DNA from 2 places in the Gordonia sp. AC31 genome. Region 1 is predicted to be linked to the other one. Evidence: riboswitches for the same ligand, from Rfam matches in the RefSeq annotation. Region 1 holds a riboswitch; the other holds the start of a gene.

Region 1 (7,072 bases):
AGCCACCTGTGAAGTCTGACCGTCCATCGCGAAGTCGGTGTCGGCGGGTGGCCCGGTCGGAACTCGACCGGCACGCACGGACGCGATCAGGTCGGGTGCGGCATCCGCGATCCTCGTGTGAGTCCCTCTGCGCCCGACGTATTCGGCCACGCCCTCGGTGATCCAGAGCGGCGCGTCGAGCGCGGTGTGAACGCGGGCCGCGACATGGGTCAACTCGTGCCGGAGAACCACCGCGAGCGTCGGTGCGGCGAGTTCCCGGGCCGCCGGGGTCAGGATGATGCGCTGTCCGGTCGCGGTGCGCTGGACCAGGTCGAGGCTGCTGAACACGGTCGCGGCCGCCGCGGTCCCGGTCGCCGCTCGACCCTCGGGTACGAGGGCGGCGAACTCGTCGTCGGTCGCCGTGGCGACCACGACGGCGCGGCGATCCCAGTCGTCGCCCCAGAAGTCACTGACGGCATCCACCGCCCCGGGCAGCTCCCGCTGCAGCGTCGCCACCGTCGAAGACGTTCGGGGATACGAGGCGACCACCGACGTGCCGCCTGCGGTCGCGGTGTCGGCCACCTGGAGTCCGGGCAGCTCCCAGATCTGAGTGGGTGCGGGGTCTCCTCCCAGGGCCGTGGCGTCTCCGACGAGGCGCCAGGCCTCGCCGTAGCGGGCGACCACGAACTGGGTGCCGACGACCACCTCGGCCTCGTCGACTCCCGGGACCCCCTCACCGCCGAGCGCATAGCGCAACTCCACCGGAGCGACCCACGAGTCCGAACTCCCCCCGGCATCGAGGAGCTCCTGCAACTCACCGGGTACGAGCACCTCCGCCTCTTCGGTGGGCGCAAGCTGATAACCGAACCGTGCGAACCGCAGGGTGCCGCTGCGACCGTTCCGCGGCGTGAACCGGCTGGGCGCGAAACCCGCGGCGGCCGTGACGAATCTGTCCTTGAACGCCGGAGTGGCAGCGGTGTCGACGAGGGTGCCGATCGCCCGCACATCCCCGGAACGCACCGCTTCGGTGAGCGCGTCGAGCAACCGCGTCACGCCCGCCGCACGATCACGCGCGTAGACGTTGACCGCGGGGCTCGACGACACGGGCGCTGCGGACGAGCCGGGCCCGTCGGGCACGTCGACCGTGCCGCACGCGGTGGCAACTGCGATGACCAGAACGACCACGGCCGAGACGAGGCCGGCGCGCCCGCGCGGTGAGGTCACCGGTGGGACTAGAACCGGCGGGCAGAGTTGTACGGTCCGGCCTCGTCGAGCGGCTCGACCTTGACCGGAACGCCGAAGGTCGAGGCGTGGATGACATAGCCGTCACCGACGTACATACCGACGTGATGGGCATCGGGATAGTAGATGACCAGGTCACCGGGCTTGAGATCGTTCTTCTCGACCGGCTGACCACCGGCCATCTGCGCCTGACTCGATCGCGGGATGGTCTTGCCGGCCTGCCGGAACGCCCACACCATGAGTCCCGAGCAGTCGAACGAATTCGGTCCGGTGGCGCCCCACACGTAGGGGTCACCGATCCGGGTGAGCGCGGCGTGGGTGGCGATCAGCCCGGCGGCGGTGCCCTTGGGCACCAGTCGCGGATCGAAGTCGAAGGTCGGACCGCGCAGAGCCGCCAACTGCTTGCCGGTCATCGACTTGTAGATCGACCGGATCTGGATCGCCTGGAGCTGCAGGTCGGCTTGCTTCGTCTGAAGGTCACCACGGACCCGTTCGGCGCGGGAGACCGCCTCGGAGGCGGCCACCGCCGTGCGCTCGGCATCCTTCTTCGCGATGGCGGTCCTGGCCCGTACCTTCTTGATCGCGGTCAGGTCCACCGACGCCTGACGCGAGATCATGTCGAGACCCGACATCTGGTCCAGGAGCGCCTGCGGGGAGTCGCTGACCATCACGGCGTACAGCCCGCTGACCCGCGCGCCCTGATAGCTGGCGCGGACGATCGCGTCGACTCGGTTCTGGTGCACGGCGAGCTGGGCGCGGCTGGTGTCCAGCGTCTGCTGCGCCTCGTCCGCGGCTTTCTTGGCCGCCGCCACGATGCCGCGCTGCTTGTCGTACTCGATCTTGGCGTTGTGCATCGCCTCGGTGGTCTTCTCCGCGTCGATGCCCAGTTGCTTGTAGCGGTCGAGCAGCTGATCGGCCGAGCGCGCGGGCACCGCACGGGCGTCCCCGACGCCGCCGGCGACGGTCGGTGCCAGAACGGCGAACGCCGACAGGACACAGAGCGCCACCATCAGCGGACCCGAACGCATCCTCGGCCGCGTCGCGCGACCACGCCCCTCCCCGATCAGCACGGTCTACTCACTCCCTCGTGTGTGCTCGTCGATCCCTGAGCATCCCGGGCCCCTGCACCCGTACCCCGCGTCCCGTCGACCACCCTAGGCGGCCGACCGGCCCCCGGGACTGGTTCGGGCGGATCGCAATCCACGCGATCCGCCCGTCCAGAGACCTTCGTGCTCAGTCTGTTCGTGTTCAGTTGTCGTCAGTACCGACGGATGCCCGTCAGGGTCCACTCCTTGACGGCGTCGCGCTTGACCGGCGTGCCGTAGTTGGACGAGTGGACGAACTGACCGTTGCCGACGTAGATGCCGGCGTGGCCGCCACCGTTGAAGATCATGACGTCGCCGGGCTTGGCCTCGGAGTACGACACCGCGCGTCCGCCGCCGAGCTGGCCGTAGCTGTCGCGCGGGATGTTCTTGCCGGCCTGCTTGTAGGACCAGTAGACGAGGCCCGAGCAGTCGAATGCGTTGGGGCCGGCGGAGCCGTAGGAGTACGGCGCACCGATCTTGCTCTCGGCGGCCTTCACGGCCTTCTGACCGGCGGTCAGCTGCGGCTGGCCCAGGGGCGCGCCGCCACCCTGCGGGCGGAACTGCTGCGGGATCTGCTCCGGCGCGATACCCGGCACGGTGAACTGCCCCAGGTTGGGGATCTCGACCGTGGCGGCGGGCGACTTCTTCACCGGCGTGGCCTCAGGCGCGGGCTTGGCCTCCGGGGCCTTCGCGCCGGGCAGGGCCGGGATCTCGAAAGTGCCCAGCGGGGTGTGGACCGGGGCCGCGAGAGCAGGGCCGGCGGCTGCGGCGAGCGAACCGAGTGTGATCGATCCAGCGATCACCGCCTTCTTGGCGACCGTGCTGCCACGATTGGGCTGTTCCAAACGATGTTTGGCCACGAAGCGAGTTCTCCTTCAGATCTTCCTCTACCGCCGACCGAGTTAGCTGTCGGGTTCGGGCCGGAAGAGTGGCCCTACACGTTTTTCGCGCATGAGGTATCCACTGGACACTCATGCGTGGCAACGCGATTCACCCCGATTCGGATCGGTTTCGACCGAGTCGCATCAGTGGTGATGCGCTCCGACGAGCCCGTCCGAAGGTTGTGGTTCCCCGGTTCGCCCGCGAGGGCGATTGAGCGGTGACTACTGCGGACCACTTCTGTTGAAGCGGGACGCTCCGCAAAGGTCTCAGAAAGGTTACGAAATCGGATGCGCTCTGTCCACCAGGCGACGGACAGCCAAACCTCGGCCGCTTCTCAGCCTGCCCTGAGGACGGTCACAGAGGCGCGTCGATCCGGCACCTGAACTGCGGTTTTGGCGGATCTTGCAGATCGTGCAGCGGCGCTGGTCACCATTGCAGCAGCCTGCAGAACATCGATGGCGAGGTCCAGTTCGGCATCCGCGTCCGAGGTGGCCGCCGTTACCGAACCTCCACCTTCGTGCGGCATATCGTCCCAGCTCGGACCACCAAACAGCACTGTCATCATGCACCCGTCGCAAGCGACGGGACGAGCCGGGCAGCGCGCACAATCGACGTACATAATGTGATCTCCATCTCATCTGGCGAGGGCGGGCCGCGTCGGCCCCGTTACGGGTCGTTGTGACCGTGAGAAGACCGCATTTCTCACGTCCAGGTGGAGACTAGGGGCGCCCACCGACAAGTCCGTCGAACAGCGATCGACACAGCAGTCACACGGGTCACACGACACGATGTCGGAGCGTCGCGGTCGCGATGTCGGTGGATCGAACTAGTGTTCGCCGGGTGACGCAGACCAGCGTGGACGGCTCGCCCGCGGGGCAGCTCACCTTCGCCGACCTGGAGGCCGCCGACCAGGGGGCCACGGGCGAGACGTCGAACGAGTTCAGCGACCGGTCGCTCTTCGAGACGACCCTCGTCGTCGTCGACCTCGAGACCACCGGGTCCGACCCGGTCCGCGACCGGATCACCGAGATCGGCGCGGTCAAGATCCGCGGCGGCGAGGTGGTCGGCGAGTTCGCCACGCTGGTCGACCCCGGCCGGCCGATCCCCCCGCAGATCGTGACCCTCACCGGCATCACCACCGCGATGCTGACCGACGCCCCCCGGATCGAATCGGTGCTGCCGTCGTTCTTCGAGTTCGCCCGCGGCTCGATCCTGGTGGCCCACAACGCTCGTTTCGACATGGGTTTCCTTCGGCAGAACGCGATCCGGCTCCACCTGCCGTGGACGTTCAGCCTCAGCCTGTGCACGGTGACCATGGCCCGGCGCATCCTCAGCCGTGACGAGGCGCCGACGGTCAAGCTGAGCGCGCTCGCCGACCTGTTCGACGTCTCCGTGCGGCCCACCCACCGGGCGCTCGACGATGCGCGCGCCACGGTGGAGGTCTTCCACCGGCTCCTCGAGCGCGTCGGCAATCAGGGCATCGCGACCGTCGGCGACCTGACGTCGTATCTCCCGAAGACCGACCCGCGCCTGCGCGCCAAACGCGCACTCGCCGACCATGTCCCGGCCCGTCCCGGGGTGTACCTGTTCCGCGGCCCGTCGAACGAGGTCCTCTACGTGGGCACCGCGGTGGACCTCCGCCGCCGGGTCCGGTCGTACTTCAGTGGCAACGACCCGCGCCGCCGCATCGCGGAGATGGTGCTCCTCGCCCAACGGGTCGACGTCGTGGAGTGTTCCCACGCCCTGGAGGCCGCCGTCCGCGAACTCCGGCTCCTCGGCGCGCACGCACCGGCGTACAACCGACGATCGACCCAGCCGCACAAGGGTTGGTGGGTGACCCTGACCGAGGAACGCTTCCCCCGGCTCAAGGTCAGCCGAACACCCACCGACGAGTCGATCGGCCCGGTGGGCAACCGCAACAACGCGGCGACCGTCGCCGACGTGATCTCGGCGGCCGCCGGTCTGCGCACGTGCACGACACGGCTCGGCGCGACGGGCTACCACTGGTGTCCCGAGGCCGATGGGAGGCGGCGGCCGGGGTCCTGCCGTGCGGCCACGGCGCAGCCGCAGACGGTGCCGGACTACTCTCCCCGGGTCACCGCGGCCCGCCGGCTCATGCGAGGTGAGGCCGACGAACTCCTCGACGGCCTCACCGCGCACCTCACCGACCTTGCCCAGGCCCACATGTTCGAGACCGCGGCGCGGCATCGGGACCGTCTCGCGCTCACGATCGACGCCCTCGCCCGCTGCCAGCGACTGGCCGCGCTGTGCGCGATCGCCGAGATCGTGGTCGCCCGGCCCGACGGTGAACGCGGCTGGCAGTTCGCGGTCATCCGGTACGGACGTCTCGCCGCCGCCGGACGCGCCCGACGCGGCGTCTCGCCCATGCCCGTCGTCGACGCGCTCGTCGCAGCCGCGGAGACCGTGTTACCGGCCCCCGGTCCGCTGCGGGGCGCGCCGGCCGAGGAGGTCGGCCTCGTGTACCGCTGGATGACCGAACCGGGCGCGCGCATCGTGTCGACGAGTGAGCCGGTCGCCCTGCCCGCCGGTTCCGCCGAACGCCGGCTCGGGTGGTCGCAGTCGGCGCACGACGCACGTGCGGCCAGACCCGTCGCCGACTCTCGCACACGGCAGGCGAGCTGAGGGCCACGCACCACTAGGCTGGCGGCATGATCACCGCCATCGTCCTCATCCAGGCCGACATCCACCGGATCCCGGAGACCGCCCAGGCCGTCGCCGACATCCCCGGGGTCGAAGAGGTGTACTCCTGTGCGGGCGACGTCGATCTGATCGCGAAGATCCGGGTCCGTGACCACGAACAGATCGCGACGGTCGTCACCGGCCAGATCAACCGGCTACCGGGGGTTCTCAAGAGCGCGACACACATCGCGTTCCGCAGTTACTCCAGCTCCGACGTCGAGGGTGGTTTCTCCATCGGCGAGAACTGACCCGCCGAACACTGAGCCCCACAAGGATTTCGGGGCAGCGTGACCGTCAGGCGGGCGCGGCGAGCCGGCCGCTGAGCTCAGCCCACCGCTGCAGCAGGTCGGCGGCGGCACCGTCGTCGATCGCATCGGCCGCACGCTCCTTCGCGGCGCCGAGGGCATCGGTCAGTTCCGCCGAGCTCATCGGGGCCTCCTGCTCGAACGCGACGATGGCGCCGGCCGAGTTCAGCAGCACCGCGTCCCGGACCGGGCCCGTGGTCCCGGCCAGCAACTCGCGGGCGATCGCGGCGTTGACCGTCGCGTCTCCCCCCTGCAGGGCGGAGAGTTCCACGCGCGCGATCCCCAGATCCGTCGGGTCGACGGTGAGTTCGTTCACCTGCCCGGCGACGACCTGCCAGACCGTCGACGTGGTGGTGGTCGTCAGTTCGTCGAGACCGTCGTCGCCGCGGACCACCAGCGCGGAGCCGCCGCGCTCGGCGAAAGCCCGCGCCAGAACCGGCGCCAGGTCGGCAAAGGCGCAGCCGATCAGCCCCCGGCTGGGTGTCGCCGGATTGGTCAGCGGCCCCAGCACGTTGAAGACCGTCGGGATGCCGATCTCCTTGCGCGGCGGACCGGTGAAGCGGAACGCCGGATGGAACACCGGCGCGAAGCAGAAGCCGATCCCGAGTTCTGCCACGCACTGCGCGACCGCGGCGGCATCGAGGGAGATGTCGACGCCGAGCGCCTCCAGCACATCGGCACCGCCGCTCTTCGACGACGCCGCACGGTTGCCGTGCTTGACCACCGCGACGCCCGACGCAGCGATCACGATCGACGTCATCGTGGAGATGTTCACCGTGTGCGACCGGTCGCCGCCGGTCCCCACGACGTCGACGGCCGGGCGACCGACGTCCACGAGCGTCGCGTGGTCGAGCATCGCGCGCGACAAGCCGAGGAGCT
Region 2 (7,072 bases), on a different contig from region 1:
CAAGGGCAAGAAGCACTACGTCGACAACGGCTGGCCGCAGGACGAGAACGGCGATGCCGCCGAGCACGCGGTCTCCGAACTCGCGACCCACATCTCGGGTGCGTTGTCGCCGTTCGGCGACACCGAGTTCCCGCTTCCGGTCGACGACCTGCCGTTCGTGCAGTCGAAGACCATCGTCAACCGCTGACGTCGATGCCGCCCACCGGGACTGACGAAGGTGGGTCGGACGCCCGGGACACCGGGCCGGCCGGCGGCTCCCGGTTGAGTCATCTGGACGAGTCCGGAACGGCCCGCATGGTCGACGTCGGCGCCAAGCCGACGACGAAGCGTCGCGCCGTCGCCGCCGGCACGTTCCACACCACCGCCGAGGTGATCGGTCTCCTCAGCGAGTCGCGGCTGCCCAAAGGAGATGTGCTGGCCACGGCGCGCATCGCCGGGATCATGGCGGCCAAACGCACCGACGAGCTGATCCCGCTGTGCCATCAGCTGGCGTTGTCGTCGGTGGAGGTCGACTTCGCGATCGGCGCCGACACGATCGAGGTCACCGCGACCGTGGCGACCTCCGGCCAGACGGGTGTGGAGATGGAGGCGTTGACAGCGGTCGCAGTCGCCGGGCTGACACTCCACGACATGGTCAAGGCCGTCGACCGACGGGCGCAGATGGACGGCATCCGCCTGCTCGCCAAGACCGGCGGCAAATCCGGCGACTGGTACCGCGAACCGTCTGACCCGGCTCATGACTGACCAGAGAACTCCTCGCGTGGCGCGCGTCGTCGTCGCGTCGAACCGCGCCAGCAGCGGTGTCTACGAAGACCGGTCCGGACCGATCATCGAGGCCTGGCTGGTCGAGCAGGGCTTCACCGTCGACGAGTGCGACGTCGTCGCCGACGGCCCGCCGGTCGGCGAGGCCCTCCGCGCCGCGATCTACGCCGAGGTCGACCTCGTCATCACCACGGGCGGAACGGGTTTGACGCCCACGGACCGGACTCCGGAGCAGACCCGCCCGCTCCTCGACGTCGAGATCCCGGGTCTGGCCGACGCCATCCGGTCGGCCGGGCTGCCGACGGTGCCCACCGCGGTCCTCTCACGCGGACTCGCCGGAATCGCCGGGACGACCCTCGTCGTGAACCTGCCCGGTTCGACCGGCGGGGTCCGCGACGGGCTCGGCGTCCTCGCCGGCGTCGTCCACCACGCGCTCGATCAGATCCGCGGAGGCGACCACCGATGACCCGAGAGGCCGGCTCGCACGTGGTGCACACCGCGGTCGTCGACGAGCCGATCACGCTGGCCGACCACGAGGCGATGGTCATCGACGCCGCCGAAGGTAAAGCCGGTGCGGTGGTCGGGTTCGTGGGCGCGGTCCGCGACCACGACGGCGGCCGCACCGTGACCGCGCTGCATTACTCGGGGCATCCCACGGCGACGAAGGTCCTGGCCGAGGTCGTCGCGGAGGTCTCCGCGGTCCACGGGGTGCGCGCGGTCGCGGTGTCCCACCGGGTCGGCGACCTCGTCATCGGCGACATCGCGTTCGTGGTCGCGGTGGCGGCCGACCATCGTCGGGCGGCGTTCGAGACCTGCTCGCGCCTCGTCGACGAGGTCAAGGCCCGCCTGCCAGTCTGGAAACACCAGTTCTTCGACGACGGCACCGACGAATGGGTCAACTCGGCCTGACCCCGCCCCCCGCTGGTTGAGCTGACCCCCGCTGGTTGAGCTGACCCCCCGCTGGTTGAGCTGACCCCCGCTGGTTGAGCTTGTCGAAACCAATGGAAAAGGGCCCCGCACGGATGGTCCATCGTGCGGGGCCCTTCGTCTGGGTCCCAGATCAGGCGTCGAGCGGCGATCAGGGGTTGGGCAGCAGGTGCTTGTTGTCGTTGAACAGCTTGATCTGGTCCTGGTTCAGCGTGACGCCGCTGTCCTTGGCCGCCTGCCAGAGGTTCTTGATCTCGGGGCTGACGCCGGCCTCGGTGAGGGCGTCGGTGACCTGGTTGGCGACGTCCTCGGTGGTCTTCGCCAGGTCGACGCTGCCGTTGCCGCCGGGGAGCACCGGGGCGATCTCACGCGGGGTGTCGGTCGGCGCGCTGCGCGGGGTCGAGCCCGACAGGCCGGTGCCACAGGTGGGCCAGGCACCCTTGCCCTGCGAACCGAGCACACGCTCGGCGACGACGATCTGCTCCTCGCGCGAGGCCTGATCGGCGGTTGGGGCGAACTCGCCGCCGCCGTGGCCGGTCCAGGTGCTCGGGGAGAACTGCAGGCCGCCGTGGTAGCCGTTGCCGGTCGCGATGGCCCAGTTGCCACCGGATTCGCACTGCGCGACCTGGTTCCACTCGGCGTCGGTGGCCGCATTGGCGGTACCGGTGCCCAGGAGGGCTGCTCCGCCGCCGAGGACCGCGCCGGTGAGGGCGACCTTGGTGATGGTCTTGGCGGCCGTGCTGGTCGTCTGCTTGCGATGACGTCCGGACATGTCTGTGTTTCCTCTCTCCACGCGCCTACGAAGTCAGCTGTCGGGTTCGAGCGAGAGGTGCTCGGTCCCGGGTCGTCGTGGTGGTCGCCGCGACTTCCGGGACTTAACCCCGAGGACACCTGGTGTGGTGCCCGGTCTCAGGGGATGAGGTTGGGTCCCCCGTCCTCGTTCCTAGATTGCTTGTCGTTCCCACCGGCGGAACGAGGCTCGGCGCGGCCGGTGGGACGTTATGTCTTGGTTGCTGTGTCGTGACCTCCGAGGAGGACGCTTCGAACAGTACGTCGTTCGTTGGACTGAATCACCTGCTTGGACGCAAGCGATTTTCGGCCCGGATCCGGGTCTTCCGACCCACTTCGGCCGTCATCCCAGTTCAACGGGTTAGTGGCCGTCCCGTGCCCATCCTGTTACCGCACCGTGATGTGACTAAGGTCACAGGCCGGGTGTGGCGTCAGCCACCGGCAAACGGGGGGAGGACGTCGAGTGTCGTGCACGTGCCGAGCGCACGCGTCCGATCGGAGAACGCGATCTCGTCGCGCAGATACGAGCAGCGTTCGAGAACCGTGGCGAGGGAGGGGTTTCCGGCGGCGAGGATGCCCTCGAGGGCGCCGAGCGGGGTCGACGGGTCGACGTCGATCACCTTCTCCTCGGCACCGGCCGCGGCGCGCGCGGCCGCGAAGAAACGAACTGTGAGCTGCATCGGACGCGAGCCTAGCCGCCGATCGCCGACATCGGCCGATCCGGTTGGGTGAAGCCCGCCGCGTTCACTTCGTGGCCCGCCGCTTTCGCCCACATGTTCGCGCGCCACAGGCGCGCGAGGGCGGCGTCGATCTCGTCGTCGGGGAGGGTGCGCAACGCGTGCCGCACGTCGGTTTCCGACGTCGCGAACAGGCAGTTGCGCAGTGATCCGTCCGCGGTGAGCCGGGTGCGGTCGCAGTCCCCGCAGAACGGCCGGGTGACCGACGCGATCACCCCGACGCGTGCCGGGCCGTGCGCGCCGCGGTGGCCGTCGACGAGCCACGTGGCGGCGGGCGCGCTCCCACGTGGCGCAGGGTCGGGCAGCAGGGTGAACCGCTTCCGCAGGGTCGCGAGGATCTCCTGTGCGGTCACCATCTGTGCTCGCTGCCACGCATGGTCGGCGTCGAGTGGCATCTGTTCGATGATGCGCAGCTCGTAACCGTGCTCGAGACAGTAGGCGAGCAGGTCGGGGACTCCGGGCAGGTCGCTGCGGTCGGGTACCACGGCGTTGACCTTGACCGGGTCGAGCCCGGCGCGGCGGGCCGCCGCCAGGCCGTCGAGCACATCGGACAGACGGTCCCGGCGCGTGATCTCGGCGAAGCGGGCCGGGTCGATGGTGTCCAGCGAGATGTTGATACGGCCGAGGCCGGCGTCGACCAGACCGCCGACCCGCCGGGTCAGTCCGAGTCCGTTCGTCGTCATCGCGATCTCGGGCGACTGCGGGAGGCCCGCGACGGCGGCGATGACGTCCTCGAGGTCGCGGCGCAGCAGTGGTTCGCCGCCGGTGAATCGGATGCGCTCGATTCCCAGGTGGCGCACTGCGACGGTGAGCACCCGGATCAGTTCGTCGGTGGACAGCACCTGGTCGGTGGGCATCCAGTCGAGACCCTCGGCCGGCATGCAGTACGAGCACCGCAGATTGCAGCGGTCGGTGACCGAGACCCGGAGATCCTTCGCGACCCGACCGAAGGTGTCGAGCAACGGCCCGTCGGTGGGCGCGTCGGAGGTCGCTGCTTCCCGCGGGGAGCGGGGCAGCGGCAGTCCGAGGCCGACCGTGCTCATGGTGCTGGGCGACTCACTTCCGGGTCGGGTCCGTGCGCGCCTCCAGGGCGCGGAAGGTGCTGGCGTGGAAGACCAGGGGCTCGATGTCGGGATCGGCGCGCAAGGTCTCGATCTCCAGCAACACGACGGTGTGGTCGCCGGCCTGGATCTCGTTGTGGATCGTGCACGACAGGTGGGCGGCCGCGTCGGGCACGAAGACCGCCCCGCGATCGGTGCTCAGCGGCGTGATGCCGTCGAACCGGTGCTCCGACGACCCGGCGAGCTGCTTGCAGAGTTCGATCTGGTCGCCGGCGAACACGCTGACCCCGATGGCCGGTGCGGTACGGATCCGCGGCCAGGTCGTCGAGGTGTTCTGGACGCAGACCGAGACGAGCGGCGGGTCGAGCGACACGGTGGTGAACGAGCTCGCGGCCATTCCGATCAGCGTGGTCGAATCCCCGTCACGCTGTTCGCAACACACCGCCACGACGCCCGACGGGAAACAGCTGTACGCGTCACGCAGCGCCCGCCCGTCGGAGACGGGGGAGAGATCGGGGGTGGTGTCGATGGTTGTGGTCACGGTCCTCACCTGGCTCGGCGTCCGGCACGGAGTGCGTACACCAGGCCCAGGACGAAGCCCAGCGGTGCGCACATGGTCAGCAGATAGACGGCGGTCGGCGCGGTGTCGCCGCCGGTCACCAACGGTGTCAGGAACAACGCCACGATTGCCAGAATTCCGATCATGAACACGACCCCGGCAGCCTGCAGCAACCGCGGGGAGGATGTCTTCTGCATACCCGCCACGGTAGTGCAACGCGCGCCGGTGCGACGCCGCGCGATCCGTGCCCGCCGGGTAATGGTGTGACCGCGCGGTGGGGCGTTGGCTAGGATGGTCCGAAGCAGGCGCCTTGCATCCGTCTGGGCTCGCACGGTCTTCCGCCGTCCGGGCCGCGAGATGGGTGACGGCGTCTTTTGTCGTGACGGGTCGTTTTTCGACAGATCTAGAACAGATGAGGGTGAGCACAGTGCCGACCGGCAAGGTGAAGTGGTACGACGCGGACAAGGGCTTCGGCTTCCTCTCCCAGGAGAGCGGTGAGGACGTCTACGTCCGTTCGGCAGCGTTGCCCGACGGAGTCGAGGCGCTCAAGCCGGGCCAGCGCGTCGAGTTCGGCATGGCCGCCGGTCGTCGCGGCCCGCAGGCGTTGAGCGTGAAGGTGCTCGAACCGGCACCCAGCGTCTCCAAGAACGTGCGCGAAGCCGCCCGCAAGGACGTGAAGCGGCACACCCCCGACGAACTGCACGGGATGGTCGCCGACCTCATCACCCTGCTCGAGGGCAAGGTCCAGCCGGACCTGCGCAAGGGGCGTTACCCCGACCGTAAGACCGCACAGCGGATCTCCGAAGTCGTGCGTGCCGTCGCGCGGGAGCTCGACTCCTAGGACCGACTACGCGGCGGGCGCGGTCTGAACCGCGAGCTCGCCGCGCGGCAGGACGTCGTCGGCGGGGGTTAGCCGCGCCGACGCCGAGATCACGGTGAACCCGACCAGCACCCGGTCCGGTTCCGACCGGAGCGTCAGGGTGAAGGTGTCGTCCGCACCCTGCTGCTGCTCGTCCTCGACGATCCCGCGCGGAGTCCGATAGACCGCCGCGAGGTTCCACGGACCCTGCGCGATCTCGCTCGAGACCGTCAGCATGATCGTCGAACCCACCGGCACCGGCACCGTCGCGGTCTCGTTCGGCGCGGTGATCTCGGGATCGCACGCGGTCAGCATCAAATCGCACCACCAGCGCGGGTCCACGGTGTGCAATTCGTCGCCGACCGCGACGTGCAGGTAGGGCTGATCGTCGTGCGCCGCGTTGCGGGTCAGCAGGAACACCGACGTCCCCACCACCGCGACGAACAGCACGACGACGATCGCGATGATCGACAGAGCCTTCTTCTCACCACTGCTGATCACTGACGACGTTGTCCTGTCTGGTTGGGCGGCGGGTGATCGCCGGGGCTGTACGGGCGCTCACCCCGGGTCTCGAACGGGGCGGTCGACGGGGTCCGGGTGGGCATGCGGGCGGTCGAGGGCCGCGCGGCGTGCGGTCGGGTGTCGGCGTCCGCCGGACCGGTCCGGGTGGCCGATCGGGCTTCTGCCGCGCGGAAGGCGACGGTGGGCGCGGCGTGGTCGGGGCGTCGACCGCCCAGACCGGGGACCAGTGACTTGCCGCGGGTGGTCATCACCGTCTGCAGCAGCCCGAGGCCGAGCAGTACCGAGACGACCGTGAACCCGATCCACAGGGTCGGCGGCAGCAGCACCCCGAGCGAGGCGCCGAAGACCCACGACAGCTGCAGCACCGTCTCCGACCGGCCGAACGCCGAGGCGCGGGACTCGTCGGGCAGGTCGTCCTGGATGGACGAGTCGAGGCATACCTTCCCGATCGCGCTGGTGCCGGAGGCGACCAGGGCTGCCACGGCAGCCGCGGCGATGTTGCCGAAGATGGCGGCCAGGACCGCGACGACGAAGCAGGCGGCGGTCGCGCCGACGACGATGTCCGGCGGGTTCTTCAGCTCGAGGCGGGTGCCGACGCCGTTGCCGATCATGTTGCCGACGCCGGCGGCGGCGCCGACCGCGCCGAGGAGAAGCAGCTGGGTCCAGTCCGAGGCGTCGCCCTGCTGGGCCTTGGCGTAGAACGCCACGAACAGCGTCAGGAAGCCGGTCAGGATGCGGATCGTGCCGTTGCCCCACAACCCGGCGACGACCTTGCGTCCGAGTGGCTGGCGCATCTTCGCCGCGAGCATCTTCGCGCCGTCGCGAGCGCTCGTCGGCTGCTCGGAGTCGCCGGGAG

Evidence for each region. Region 1 has a riboswitch for cyclic di-AMP ahead of Q9R39_RS00835 (C40 family peptidase). Riboswitches for the same ligand answer to the same signal wherever they lie in the genome.
Region 2: another riboswitch for cyclic di-AMP. It lies ahead of Q9R39_RS09255 (transglycosylase family protein); the one in region 1 lies ahead of Q9R39_RS00835 (C40 family peptidase).

Annotation. Positions count from the first base shown of each region.
Region 1 covers NZ_JAUZVK010000001.1:182,718-189,789, forward strand. Annotated here, with positions in the region: gene Q9R39_RS00825 (hypothetical protein) at 1-1,203, opposite strand, end outside; gene Q9R39_RS00830 (NlpC/P60 family protein) at 1,212-2,249, opposite strand; gene Q9R39_RS00835 (C40 family peptidase) at 2,480-3,166, opposite strand; cyclic di-AMP (ydaO/yuaA leader) riboswitch at 3,183-3,415, opposite strand; gene Q9R39_RS00840 (hypothetical protein) at 3,523-3,753, opposite strand; gene Q9R39_RS00845 (DEDD exonuclease domain-containing protein) at 3,999-5,831, shown strand; gene Q9R39_RS00850 (Lrp/AsnC family transcriptional regulator) at 5,858-6,136, shown strand; gene trpD (anthranilate phosphoribosyltransferase) at 6,183-7,072, opposite strand, start outside.
Region 2 covers NZ_JAUZVK010000006.1:63,284-70,355, forward strand. Annotated here, with positions in the region: gene Q9R39_RS09235 (hypothetical protein) at 1-187, shown strand, start outside; gene moaC (cyclic pyranopterin monophosphate synthase MoaC) at 193-744, shown strand; gene Q9R39_RS09245 (molybdenum cofactor biosynthesis protein B) at 737-1,228, shown strand; gene Q9R39_RS09250 (molybdenum cofactor biosynthesis protein MoaE) at 1,225-1,671, shown strand; gene Q9R39_RS09255 (transglycosylase family protein) at 1,841-2,461, opposite strand; cyclic di-AMP (ydaO/yuaA leader) riboswitch at 2,468-2,684, opposite strand; gene Q9R39_RS09260 (hypothetical protein) at 2,910-3,158, opposite strand; gene moaA (GTP 3',8-cyclase MoaA) at 3,170-4,258, opposite strand; gene Q9R39_RS09270 (flavin reductase family protein) at 4,272-4,817, opposite strand; gene Q9R39_RS09275 (hypothetical protein) at 4,823-5,032, opposite strand; gene Q9R39_RS09280 (cold-shock protein) at 5,263-5,676, shown strand; gene Q9R39_RS09285 (DUF2771 family protein) at 5,683-6,195, opposite strand; gene Q9R39_RS09290 (MFS transporter) at 6,192-7,072, opposite strand, start outside.